4 regions of the Lysinibacillus sp. NPDC093712 genome follow, and region 2 is predicted to be linked to each of the others. Evidence: riboswitches for the same ligand, from Rfam matches in the RefSeq annotation. Region 2 holds a riboswitch; each other region holds the start of a gene.
The links. A riboswitch is a leader RNA that binds a small molecule or an ion and turns the genes downstream of it on or off. The one in region 2 is predicted to bind cobalamin.

Region 1 (3,282 bases), on a different contig from region 2:
AGTTCCACGAATATTAGGCTCCATTAACAGGTGTACCTCAGCATAATGTTTTAAAGGCTCGAAATGACCGTATCCTGTTACAGTCGTTACGATTGATTCCATATATAAGATTTTTGGCTCACCAAAAGTAACAGAAAGAGAAAAGCGATTTTTTAACACTTCAGTAAGTACTTCAAGTTGAATAACACCCATAATATGTACATGGATTTCTTGGAACTTCTCATGCCAAACTACTCGCAACGATGGTTCCTCCGCTTCAAGTAAACGGAATACTTGTAAAACTTCCTTTATATGCTGTTGTCCATCATACTGTACTTTAGCTTGTAACGTAGGCACAAGCTCATATGGCTGAGGAGGTATTGTACTACCTAAAATATCACCGATTTTTGCTAGACTAAGGCCCTTAACCGCGAAAATTTCTCCTGCTTGCACTTTTTGTGTTGTGTCAAAACGGCTTCCATTATATAAACGAATTTCAGTTATTTTTTCAGTCACATCACCAAATGTAAAGTCTTGGCGTGTATGTAAAGTTCCTTGCAATGCTTTGATAAAAGTTAACCGTTGAGTTCCATCATGGCGAATTTTAAATACCTCACCTTGAAATGGTGCTTGATGGTCGAATCGAGTCTCCGTAAGTAGAGGGAGCTGTGATAAAAATTCTTTTATTCCAATATCCTTTAATGCCGCACCAGTAAAGCAAGGAAATGCTTGCTCTTGTTTAATCAACTTTTGCAACTGTAAAAAGCATGTTTGTGTATCAAGAGTTTCTGTCAAATAGGCATCGAGTAGTTGTTCATCACGTTCAGCTAGCCATTCAGCAACGTGGCTCTGGACATAATCTGTACGCAATGGGTCGTCTATTAAAAGTACATCGTTCGAGCATTCCTTTTGAAGCTGCTTCATAACGGCATCTACATCAGCGCCTTCACGATCTATCTTATTAATAAAGAAGAAGGTTGGGACGTTGTATTGGCGTAGCAATTGCCACACGGTTTCAGTATGACCTTGTACACCCTCTACAGCGCTTACGATAATAATGGCGTAATCCATTACACGAATTGCGCGTTCCATCTCTGGTGAAAAGTCGACATGCCCAGGTGTATCAATTAGTGTGTATGTATCATCCCCAATTTGCATCCGTCCTTGTTCGGCAAAAATGGTAATACCACGAGCTTGTTCGATAGTATGATTATCTAAAAAAGTATCTTGGTGATCGACTCTTCCACGCGTTTGAATACTGTTTGTATGGAATAGTAGTTGTTCACAAAAGGTTGTCTTTCCTGCATCGACATGTGCGAGCACACCAATCGTTCTATACATAAAAAATCCTCATTTCTATTTTTCCTATATTCTTATTGTAACAGATAGTGCCAAAAAACATTTCGAGTAGAATAGTTCTCGTTTATGTTTGAATAGTGGTCAATCATTCACAAATATTAGTTATGGATTTTTTTGTGTGATTGAAAACAAAAATTACTTCTGCTAGGCTATTTTTATAACTTAATACTTCTATATATTGGTGCAAATGGTTTATATCATTTGCTTAAAAGGGAAATCGGTGTAAATCCGATGCTGTCCCGCAACTGTAAATGGGGAGTTTATACAACACAGTCACTGTAGTTTAACTGTGGGAAGACGTATAAACGTTGAACCTAAGCCAGGATACCTGCCAATATATATTATTTTACTTAACACCACGAGGATGGGAATAGTGATTGGTTAAATAACCATTGTTTTTTCACTATGTCGCCCTCTTGGAAACAAGAGGGTTTTTTGTGTCCATTTTGATGTGCAGTAGATTGAGCAGGAACCGTAGCATTAAACAGCAATTCATGCTTTTACCAGGAAATGCAGCGTCAAGAAGTGCTCGTGATCAGTAGCAAAGAAGTCATTGATTTCTTACTATAAAGATGAAAAATTACAAACTAAAGGAGAAACAAACATGAACAAATGGAAAGGCATGTGGCTAGTTTTTGCAATTGCACTATTGAGCATTTTAGGCGCTTGTAGTGCAAAAGATGATTCAAAATCAGCTGCGCAAAGTGAAAACATTGAACCAGCACAAGCAGAGTCAAAAGAAGTAACAATTGATAATAACGATACGACACAAGTTTATACAGAAGCTCCTAAAAAGGCAATTAGCTTAAATCAGCACGTTACAGAAATAATGTTAGCATTAGGTTTAGAAGATTCAATGGTTGGTACTGCCTATTTAGATGATAAAATTTATGAACCATTACAAGCAGCTTACGATAAAGTACCAGTGATAGCGGATCAGTACCCGACAAAAGAACAAGTAATTGATAGTGAAGCGGATTTTTTATACGCTGGGTGGAAAAGTGGCTTTAGCGAAAAGGGTGTTGGTACACCAGAAGAGTTAGAAGCACTTGGAATTCACACATATTTACATACTTCTTCAAGTATTACAAAACCATCGTTAGAGGATATATTTACGGATATCCGTAATATTGCAAAAATCTTCCGTGTTGAAGACCGCGGAGAGGCATTAATTGACCAGATGACAAAGGATGTTGATGCTGTTCGTGCAAAGTTACCACAAGGTGAAAAAGAATTACGTGTTCTAGTTTTCGATAGTGGAGACAAGGAAGTCTTTACAGCGGCACAAAACTTTATGGATGAGCTTGTCACAGTTGCTGGCGGTAAAAACATTTTTGGCGATGTTGAATCGGGCTGGACAACGGTATCGAAAGAAGAAACAGTTGAACGCAACCCTGAAGTCATTGTCGTTATTGATTATGGTTCCCAAACTGCAGAAGACAAAATTAAATTCCTAAAAAGTGATCCGGCATTAAAAGAAACAGATGCTGTAAAAAATGAACGCTTTGTCATTTTACCACTTTCAGCAGCTTCAGAAGGGGTTCGTGCTGCGGAGGCTATTGAAATTTTAGCAAAAGGTTTTTATCTTGAAAACTTTTAAATAACAATCGAAAGAGCTAGCTACTTGCTAGCTCTTTTTCATAAGGAGAACAAACAATGAATGCTTTTCGTTCAAATACACCAGATCGAACATTTGAAAAACTAAATACAAATGGAAATTTTACACGCCTTGCAGTAAGTCCAGGTATTATCAATAAGCATTATACACCAGCTCAATTTCAAAAAATTGCTGAGATTGTAGGTGAAAGCGGCGCAATTAAATACTCAGCTTCCTATAGTATCCTTCTGTCAGTCCCAACTATAAAAGTGAAGGAAATTATCAATGAGCTTCAAGAAGCAGGCTTATATATTGCAAAGCAAGGTCCCATCGTAGCGATAAAAGCA
Region 2 (3,282 bases):
AGCGCCTAGCAAACTTGCACACGAATTAATAGCAGAAATCCCTGGCACAATTTCGACTTCAACACCTGTTGCTTCCGTCCATCCAAGCTCAATTAGTACTTCATATACAAGTCCAGCCATCCCGTATACGCCGGAGTCACCACTCGAAATAACAGAAACGATATTTCCAGCCTCCGCTTGACGTACCGCTTCTTGTGCTCGTGACACTTCTTCTGTCATACCAGTACTAACAATCGACTTCGCACTTACTAAATCTTGAATGAGCTCAACATACGTTTTATAACCGATAATAAATTCACTTTGTTGTAATGCCTCTACAGCACGTGTCGTAATATGCTTGAAGTCCCCAGGTCCAAAGCCTACAACAAAAATCTTTCCTTTTTGCGCCATTTTTTACCCCTCTTTCACCTTGTCGATGCCTTTAATGGCTGTTGTTTGTGGAGTACGTTGCAACGTACCTTCTGTCAGTGTAAAAACATGCTCGCTATGTAAAGAATCATGGTTTAAATCTTGTACAAGTGTTCTACCATGCTCAACTGTTGGTACACGATACCAATTTCCCTGTGGATACGCGATCACAACACAAGCATCTTTACATCTGCCATTACAACGCGTTCTTGTCGTATGTATTTCCTTATCGAGTGCTAATTTCTCTATTTCGTCTCGTATTGCAAGCGTAATTTCCTCAGCTTCTTTTTTCATGCAACTACTACCATTACAAATAAAAAGATGGGTTTTCATGCCCTCTAAATTCCAAGTTGTCATTGCTTTTCTCCCCTCATTCTACTTTTAGGAAAAAGAAAAAACCTTTACTCGATATCGAAGAGTAAAGGTTTTATAGAAGCCAAAATAAAAACGAATATACACGTATCCGCTCTCGCTTCACTTCTCCCTCCGAAAAGTTTGCATGTCATCAACTAAGCAGGTTTCCTGACTTAAGCTTCCTCTTACTTTCGCGCCTTCCCAAATCTTCAGTGGCATTGCGATTTCATCAGCTATTACAGTAGCGGGGGCTGTACCGGGTTTACACCGATTTCCCTATTATCTCGAAGCATTTCGAGCACTTAATGATGGATTTATATTTAAATTTTGAAATGAAATGTTAATAAAACGAATATAAAACTGTTTCTATCATAGCCTATCATTTTTATATTTTTCAACATTTCTTTTTTATTTATTAGATTTTTAATAAAATTTCAACAAATATTTCATTGAAATTGATTGATTTTCTCTGACGTTTATCTGAATTTTCTAGATTTTTATTCTATAAAAAAATTTTTTACAAAAAAAGGATAGCTTATGATTAGAAAAACATGTTACACTTCTTCGTGAAAACTCACAACTTCATCTTTTTTCGGTGCGAAGTGTATACATTTTGCTTAAAAGGGAAGCCGGTTCAAGTCCGGCGCGGTCCCGCCACTGTACTAGGGAATTTTATAGAAAATGTCACTGTCCATAGGACGGGAAGACCTATAAAATGTTGAACTAAAGCCAGGAGACCTGCCGAGGAAATCGTGATCGTTTCAACCTACGAGGATAGGTGTGCGGCTTGGCAAATGACAATTCTATTTGCTTTTTCAGCTATGCACTTTTCCGAAACGGAGAAGTGCTTTTTTATTGCGCACGCTACATTCGAAATTTACTGTTGAGGAGGAAAGGTTTTGAAATTTTCTTTTTGGAAACTTAGTTATTTCTTAGTGGCTTTTTTACTAGTACCAAAACGAGCGTTTGCCATGCATATCATGGAAGGATTTTTGCCGATTGAATGGGCGATTTTTTGGTGGGTCATTTCGATTCCATTTATTATTTTAGGATTACGTTCTATTCGTAAAACAATAGACGAAAATCCTGAAACGAAAATGATATTAGGCTTATCAGGTGCATTTGCATTCGTCTTGTCGGCACTGAAAATTCCATCAGTAACAGGAAGTTGCTCACATCCTACTGGTGTTGGCCTTGGTACAGTTCTTTTCGGACCATTAGCCATGAGTGTCATTGGAACAATCGTTTTATTATTCCAATCATTACTTTTAGCGCATGGTGGTATTACAACTTTAGGTGCAAATGCTTTCTCTATGGCGATTGTAGGACCAATTATTGCGTACTATGTCTTTAAAGGTTCTCAAAAAATCGGTCTATCATTCTCTATTGCTGTCTTTTTTGCAGCGATGCTTGGGGACTTAGGTACATATGTTGTCACTTCAGTTCAATTAGCACTGGCTTTCCCTTCTGAAGTAGGAGGCTTTATGGCTTCATTCACAAAATTTGCAGGGATTTTTGCTTTAACGCAAATCCCTCTAGCAATTAGTGAAGGGATTTTAACAGTTATCGTTATGAATTTCTTAAAAAAATACAATGTGAGCGAATTAAAGGCACTACGTGTTTTCTCAGCAAAGGAGGCACATTAGGATGAAGAAAAATTTACTGCTACTAGCTGTCGTTGTACTTTTAGCAATTATCCCTCTTTTCGTACAAAAAGGTGCAGAATTCGGTGGTGCAGACGGAGAAGCTGAAGCTGCAATCGGGGAAATTAATGCAGAATATGAACCGTGGTTTGAAAGCTTATGGGAGCCACCAAGTGGTGAAATCGAAAGCTTATTATTTGTATTACAGGCTGCTATTGGTGCTGGCTTTATTGGCTATTTCGTAGGCTATATGCGCGGCAAGCATAAGGAAGGTTAAACGATGTTACTCATTGATAAGTATGCTTATATGAATAAACTAGCGTCCGTTCATCCGTTAGAAAAAATGACGTTTTCCTTAGGGTTACTGCTATTGTCGCTTATCGTGAGAGATGAACTTATTTCACTCATTACATTTATTGTAATGAGTGCTTTTATCATTTTAGGCGCAAAAATCCCTTTCCAATATTATGCGAAATTACTATTGTTACCAGGATTTTTTCTGCTATCCAGTTTACTATCTATTTTGATTTCAATTGCACCAAATTCAAGTAACCTCCCAGCACATTTCTGGGCATTTTCTCTTAGTAATTGGACTTTTTTCATCGGAAATGAAAGCTTGATCACAGCACAGCAGCTATTGTTCTCTGTATTAGGCAGTATTAGCTGTTTATACTTTTTAATTTTAACGACATCGGTCCAATCTATTTGTCACGTCTTACGTCAATGGCGTCTGCCTGCTTTATTTGTAGAATTAGTAGAGCTAACGTATCGATTTATTTTCATCTTTTTAAATAGCATGCAAAAAATTCATCTTGCTCAACAATCACGCCTTGGCTATCAATCACCTATGCAATGGCTACGGTCAATTTCCATGCTT
Region 3 (3,282 bases), on a different contig from region 2:
GCATTTGTTGTTGCAGCTTCTACTTTGATTGGTTCAACGGATGCTTGAACGATTCCGAATGAGCTAAATCCAATCGATAATGCTAGTGTAGTTTTTAAAAATTGTTTTTTCATGCTGTTTTTACCTCCTGTAAGCGAGCAGTAAATTCATATCTGTTTGCTTGCTGTTGCAATAATCGTAGCATGAAAAAGTAGGGGTTCTGCGAGGTAAATGTTTCCACAGGGAGCATCGCTTTATGTAAAAACCTTGATATATAAGGCTTTATCGCTTGAATTTACAGTTTCATTACAAATGTTTCAGTTTGATAAATAGTGCATACAAAAAACGCTAGCAACTATGGATTATCACACATAGAAACAATGCTAGGTAATGTGCTAATAGGGAAATCAAAATAAGGGTAAGGAATGATATAAAAATAACTATATGAGTCAAATAGTATTTATAAAAGCACGTAGTATAGGAATTTTTTTGTTTATCATTAAGTATGAAATACATAGTTTGAGTCATGGGTGATTGGAGTAGAGGACGGACAACTCCTGTGGGAACGCACAGAACGTGAGACGCACCAGACAGCGCGATAGTGGGGGTTGCGGCTTACGTGTGTATCCGCGGAAATCGACAGCCCATACAGGAAATCAACGGTAGTAGTCATCACTTTTATATTAATTTTAAATAATAAAGAACTATAGACAAACTCGAAAATCTTCGCGTTTGTCTATAGTCTGAAGCAGCCATTGATGGCTGCTTTTTAAAAATTTAAATAGGCTGAATAATTTCTACTCGATTACCAAAAGGGTCTCTAAATTCAAAGCGCTCATAATTAGGAATTGGAACAGAATCAAGGATTTCGATATGATGCGCTGTTAATACTTTTTTCCAATATGCTACATCCTCTACTTGATAGGCAATATGGGCTTTCGTTGTTAGTCGATCAAAGCCTTCTTCTGTGCCAACATGTACTTCGTGCTGACCAACTCGTAGCCAAAATCCACCACGCCCTTTAAGAGATTCTGGTTTCTCTATTTCTTTGAGGCCTAACAAACGGCAATAAAAAGCTTTCCCTTGCTCCTCGGTACCTTTTGGAATCGTTAATTGTATGTGATGTAATCCGACAATCATAGTAATCCTCCTCGCACGTTCTTTCTATAACTATATATTTCTACAAATTACTTAAAATACCTTTTCGGATTAGTAGATTGTTTTATTATTATGTCGTCAATTAGTCCATTTAAAAATTACTCAAAGTGTAACTCTGTACAGAAATAATACATATATCTTCATAAAAGTTATACTTTTCAGAAAAATATATGTTATAGTAGGAAACATAATTGAATATTGTGTAAGAGTTGGTGCCAAATGAAAGTTTGGCTTAAAAGGGAAGTCGGTGTAAATCCGACGCTGTCCCGCAACTGTAAATCGGAGCAAATCACATATGCCACTGGGGAACTGGGAAGGCTGTGAGGCGTGTTGATGAGAAGCCAGGAGACCTGCCAATGTCTAGTACACACCAAATAACCTACGTGGAAATAGGTGGTGAGATGTGACCGAATCGGCACTGTGCGACTAACGAATATATACGATAATTAATATATTATCGTATCGCCTCGTCATAGCTAATTTAGATATACAATAACTACCATTTTCCTAAAAAGGAAGATGGTTTTTTTATTTTAAACCAGAGGAGAGAAGGAATATGACGTATACAACGACTGTAATAGGCTACCCATACATAGGGGAAGACCGTGAATGGAAAAAGGCATTAGAGGCATTTTGGAGAAATGAACTTACAGAAGAAGATTTCTTACAAAAAATTAAAGAAATCCGTCTTGCACGCATCGACAAGCAGCTTCGTAGCGGTATAGATATTGTCACAGTTGGGGATTTCACACTGTATGACAGAATGCTTGATACAGCGGTTATGTTTGGCTTAGTGCCAAAGCGCTTCGGCTGGCAGGGTGGAAAGGTTAACTTACAAACGTATTACGCGGTAGCACGTGGAAATAAAGAAGCTGTTGCGAGTGAAATGACAAAATGGTTCAATACAAATTATCATTACATTGTCCCTGAATATGAAGGTCAAGCTCTGCAACTAACAGACAATAAAATACTTGCAGATTTCCTTGAGGTTAAAGAAGTATATGGCATTACTGCAAAGCCAACGCTAATCGGGCCATATACATTTTGCAAGCTAACAAAAGGTTACGATAAAGTAACACAAGTTGCGTTTATTTTAGCACTACTACCACTGTATGCGCAGGTTATTCAAGAACTAGTAACAGCCGGTGCTGATTGGATTCAATTAGAGGAGCCTGCATTAGTCACATCATTAGATGAGGCGGAGGTCAAACTTGTGCAAGAAATATATACACAATTAGCAGCCGCTGTACCAGAGGCTAATATTATGTTACAAACCTATTTTGAATCGTTATCAGCTTATAACACACTAATTGAACTCCCTGTACAAGGATTTGGCTTAGATTTTGTTCATGGCTATACGAAAAATATGGAGGCGCTACGTCAATTTGGCTTTCCACATGATAAAGTATTGGCAGTAGGAATTGTTAATGGACGAGATATTTGGAGGGCAAATTTAGCAGAGATAAGTACTACAGTTAGGGCAATTGAACAGCTGACTAGTGCCCAAGAGCTGTGGGTTCAATCGTCATGTAGCTTACAGCATGTGCCGATTTCGACCGCACTTGAAACAAAATTAGAGCCTGTCTTAAAAAATGCGCTTGCATTTGCTGATGAAAAATTAGTAGAAATATCAGAGGTGGCTAAGTATTTAAAAGAAAAAAATCACACGTCAAATCATACTATCTCTGAGAGCATGAAAGCAATTGAAGCATTAAAAAAACATCCTGTACGAAATAATCAGGCTGTTCAACAAGAAGTACAAACGGTGTCGACAGAGGATTTTGAACGTCAAAATGATTTTAATGCGCGTCAGATTATTCAACAACAGTCACTGCAGCTACCACTATTCCCAACGACTACGATTGGTAGCTTCCCTCAATCTGATGAAGTAAAGCGCACACGTAATGCATGGCGAAAAAAACAGCTTTCAGATGAAGCATATGCTGACTTTGTCGCACAAGAAACGAAACGATGGATTGCCATTCAAGAAGATTTAGATATTGATGTACTCGTGCATGGTGAATTCGAGCGTACAGATATGGTGGAATACTTTGGTGAAAAGTTAACAGGCTTCGCTTTTACAGAAAAAGCTTGGGTCGTTTCGTACGGCTCTCGTTGTGTAAAACCACCGATTATTTATGGTGA
Region 4 (3,282 bases), on a different contig from region 2:
CGCTCCTTATCCGCTGGTGTCATCTTACCTAGCGCAGCTGAGCGATAGAGCAATCCATTCTTAACCACTCTGCCATCTCGTGTCTTATAGCCACCCATATCGCGGAAATTCAAGACTGCCTCAAACGGAATAACCTTCATGTCAAACTGTGTCATCCACTACGCCTCCCTTATTTAAGCAATCATATATATTTCTATTTTATAGAACAACCGAAGATAATACCAATTATTCACAATGCCTTTTAGAAGAGATTCAGATTCTATGACTCGCCAGTAGACTTGAAGTTATCGACGGTTGAAGCCCGTAAATCGCCGGTTGACTTGGAGTTATCGCCGGTTGAAGCCCCTGAATCGCCGGTTGACTTGGAGTTATCGCCGGTTGAAGCTCACGAAGCCTGTACTTAGCGGACAACAACGTTCACAAGCAAAAAAGTGTTAGATTGATTGCAGTCAATCTAACACTTTATCTCTTTTGCCCAAGCTCTAAAGGTTGGCTTTCACGATTTAACCTTATTTAAATAGTTCGGGATATACTGCTTTCGCTACCATCTCAACAGCTTCACCAATACGTGGTCCTGGGCGATTTGAAATATCAGTATCAATATAATTTACCGCTTTATCTTGAATGGCAGTGATTGTATTCCATCCATCACGCCCAAGAATTTCACCTACTGCATCTTCTACATAGTTTACTGTTGTTAAAATAACTTGAGGATTTTTCGCGATAACATCTTCCTCAGAAACTTTTACCCATCCTGTTTGATCGCCAAATACATTGTTCACATTCGCTGCATCAAGAATCTCTTGTTGGAAAGTACCAGCTGCTGTTGTATAAATATCTGGCTTAGGGCTAATTTCTAAGTAAACATTTTTCGGTGTTTCTACACCTTTTACTTTTGCTTGCACATCCGCGATTTTCGCTTTAATATTTTTGTTTAATTGCTCACCTTTATCTTTAACGCCCATCACTTCAGCAATTTGTTGAATATCTCCATATACATCTTCAAATGAAGCTGCTGATTTAATAGCAAATACTTTTACGCCTGCATCTTCAAGACCTTTTAGCGCATCTAATGTTTCGGCATTGCCTGTTGAATAAGCAATTACGACATCTGGCTTTAATGCTACAATTCGCTCAGTGTTGAATGTCACAGAATCTGACACACGTTCAATATTTTTTGCTTCTTCTGGGTACGTATCATAATCAGTTGCACCAATAACTTTATCGCCAACGCCTAGTGCAAATAAGATTTCTGTGTTACTCGGTTGTAATGACACAACCGTTTTTGGTACTGCATCAAATGCTACTTCTACATCGCGATCATCTGTCACTTTGTAGCCTGTTTGCTCTGCTTGTTGTCCTGTTTTAGATGTATCGTCCTTTTTAGCTTCATTTGCTGTGCCGCACCCTGCCAATACAAGTGCTAACATTAACACTGTAAGCCATTGGAATTTAAATAGTTTCTTCACTTTACACATTCTCCTTCTTTTTCTTCATCGGATATGATTTGCTTATAAATGGTATTTCAGCAATACCAGCTTGTTGATTCATGTATACAGCCATTACAAAAAATACATTAGCTAATAATCCTAAGTAATCGAAAAGGATGGCTGGTACTTCTCTTTCCTCAGAAACTTTATGTAGAACACGGTATGATTTTTTTGCCTCACTACGACATAAATGAAGCGCAGTTGCAGCCCCTGTACCTTGTGGTAAAACAAAGTTCTGAATTTCTTCCTTTACATGCCCCACATAAAAATCATAGCGATCACTAAGCCATAACAAATCTTCTTCCGTTACCGCTAATTTGCCACGTACTGAGCCGTTTACATGGTAGGCCATTGGCAAAATAGTCAATAAATCTGTAGCCACTACTTCAACTTCTTCAGCTTTTACAGCCGTCAATGCTACACCGACATGAGTTGTTAAACTATCTGTACGAATCTCAAAATCTACTGTAGATATTTTTTCACGCATGAACGGGTAGCAAGAGTAACGGGCATCTTTTTTCATACTTAGTCCCTTCTTTCTTTCATGAACAGATTTTGCTTTACAGGTGCATAAAAAAACGCCGCTCCCTAGGGAACGACGAAAATAGCATATATAGTGCCGCCTCACGCGACATTGCCTATGTATTTGCCGTATATCCTCCTAGCTTCCGAAGAGTTTTTATACATTAAATAAAGGTCGGTCTCCTGGCTCGTACAGCTCACTACTCAATGCAGTAGCGATCATAAAACCTTCCCATCTTGGGTCTTCCCCTTTTCGACAGTGGCATTTTTTATGATTCTTGTACTTACAGTTGCGGAAACAGCTTCGGTTTTACACCGAATTCCCGATTATGCTAAAGTTAGCACCATTATTCTGCAAGAATTATTCACTTGATTAGCAGTTTATCATATATTGATTTGAAAGAGTAGTTGTGAGATTGTGGAATATTCGAATATATTTATACAAAACTTAGCACTATTTCTACATAGCGATAAGCTATTTGTTATTCCAACCTAAAAATTCTGATTAAAATAGCTAGCTATAAAATTTTTTCAATAGCTTGCTCTATATCTAATTGTGAATCTGTCGGTTCAAAGCGCTCAACTGTATTACCTTGATTATCTACTAAAAATTTCGTAAAGTTCCAACGAATGTTACGTCCATCTAAAAAGCTCGGTGCAATTTGGATAATAGCTTCAGCTAACATCTTTTCCTGCATATTCGCTTTTCCGAATTCACGAAAATCTACTTCGTGCTTTAAATAATTGAATAACGGATGTGTCTCTTCTCCATTAACCTGAACTATTTCAAAAATCGGGAAAGTTACCCCGTAGTTAAGCTGACAAAGTTGAGTTGTCTCAACTCCATCTTCTGGGTTCTGCTGTCCAAACTGATTACACGGGAAACCTAAAACAACGAAATTTCCCTTGTCATATTTATTATACATTTTTTGCAAATCTTCAAATTGATATGTAAAGTCACATTGATTGGCGGTGTTAACGATTAACATTGTCTTTCCTCGATACGTCTCCATTGATAAAATTTCACCGTTTGGCTTTTTCACTAAATAATTATAAATCCCCATTTTCTCGACCCTTTCTAATTTACAAAAATTATACTGTTACTATGCTATATACAGTTGCATATTTACGTGTTTCCTCTTTATAGATAGTTTCTTGCTCTCACTTATACGATAGCTTACATCAGTATATAAGACCTATCAAAAACTGAATCCATCCTCCTACTTTCATTATAATCAATAACTTTTCTTTCTTCAAAACAACACACTTG

Region 1: it holds a riboswitch for cobalamin, as region 2 does, so the genes downstream of both, ACQKNX_RS06470 (ABC transporter substrate-binding protein) here and ACQKNX_RS08780 (energy-coupling factor ABC transporter permease) in region 2, are expected to answer to the same signal.
Region 3: it holds a riboswitch for cobalamin, as region 2 does, so the genes downstream of both, metE (5-methyltetrahydropteroyltriglutamate--homocysteine S-methyltransferase) here and ACQKNX_RS08780 (energy-coupling factor ABC transporter permease) in region 2, are expected to answer to the same signal.
Region 4: it holds a riboswitch for cobalamin, as region 2 does, so the genes downstream of both, ACQKNX_RS19555 (hypothetical protein) here and ACQKNX_RS08780 (energy-coupling factor ABC transporter permease) in region 2, are expected to answer to the same signal.

Annotation. Positions count from the first base shown of each region.
Region 1 is NZ_JBNNUU010000001.1:1,243,074-1,246,355, reverse strand. It holds gene ACQKNX_RS06475 (GTP-binding protein) at 1-1,320, opposite strand, end outside; cobalamin riboswitch at 1,501-1,688, shown strand; gene ACQKNX_RS06470 (ABC transporter substrate-binding protein) at 1,943-2,938, shown strand; gene ACQKNX_RS06465 (precorrin-3B methylase) at 2,995-3,282, shown strand, end outside.
Region 2 is NZ_JBNNUU010000002.1:258,897-262,178, forward strand. It holds gene cobJ (precorrin-3B C(17)-methyltransferase) at 1-390, opposite strand, end outside; gene ACQKNX_RS08775 ((2Fe-2S) ferredoxin domain-containing protein) at 394-765, opposite strand; cobalamin riboswitch at 904-1,083, opposite strand; cobalamin riboswitch at 1,339-1,522, shown strand; gene ACQKNX_RS08780 (energy-coupling factor ABC transporter permease) at 1,662-2,408, shown strand; gene ACQKNX_RS08785 (energy-coupling factor ABC transporter substrate-binding protein) at 2,410-2,682, shown strand; gene cbiQ (cobalt ECF transporter T component CbiQ) at 2,686-3,282, shown strand, end outside.
Region 3 is NZ_JBNNUU010000001.1:746,479-749,760, forward strand. It holds gene ACQKNX_RS03815 (C40 family peptidase) at 1-113, opposite strand, end outside; gene ACQKNX_RS03820 (VOC family protein) at 757-1,119, opposite strand; cobalamin riboswitch at 1,331-1,509, shown strand; gene metE (5-methyltetrahydropteroyltriglutamate--homocysteine S-methyltransferase) at 1,694-3,282, shown strand, end outside.
Region 4 is NZ_JBNNUU010000006.1:107,916-111,197, forward strand. It holds gene ACQKNX_RS19545 (tyrosine-protein phosphatase) at 1-155, opposite strand, end outside; gene ACQKNX_RS19550 (ABC transporter substrate-binding protein) at 510-1,469, opposite strand; gene ACQKNX_RS19555 (hypothetical protein) at 1,471-2,013, opposite strand; cobalamin riboswitch at 2,169-2,376, opposite strand; gene ACQKNX_RS19560 (glutathione peroxidase) at 2,531-3,076, opposite strand.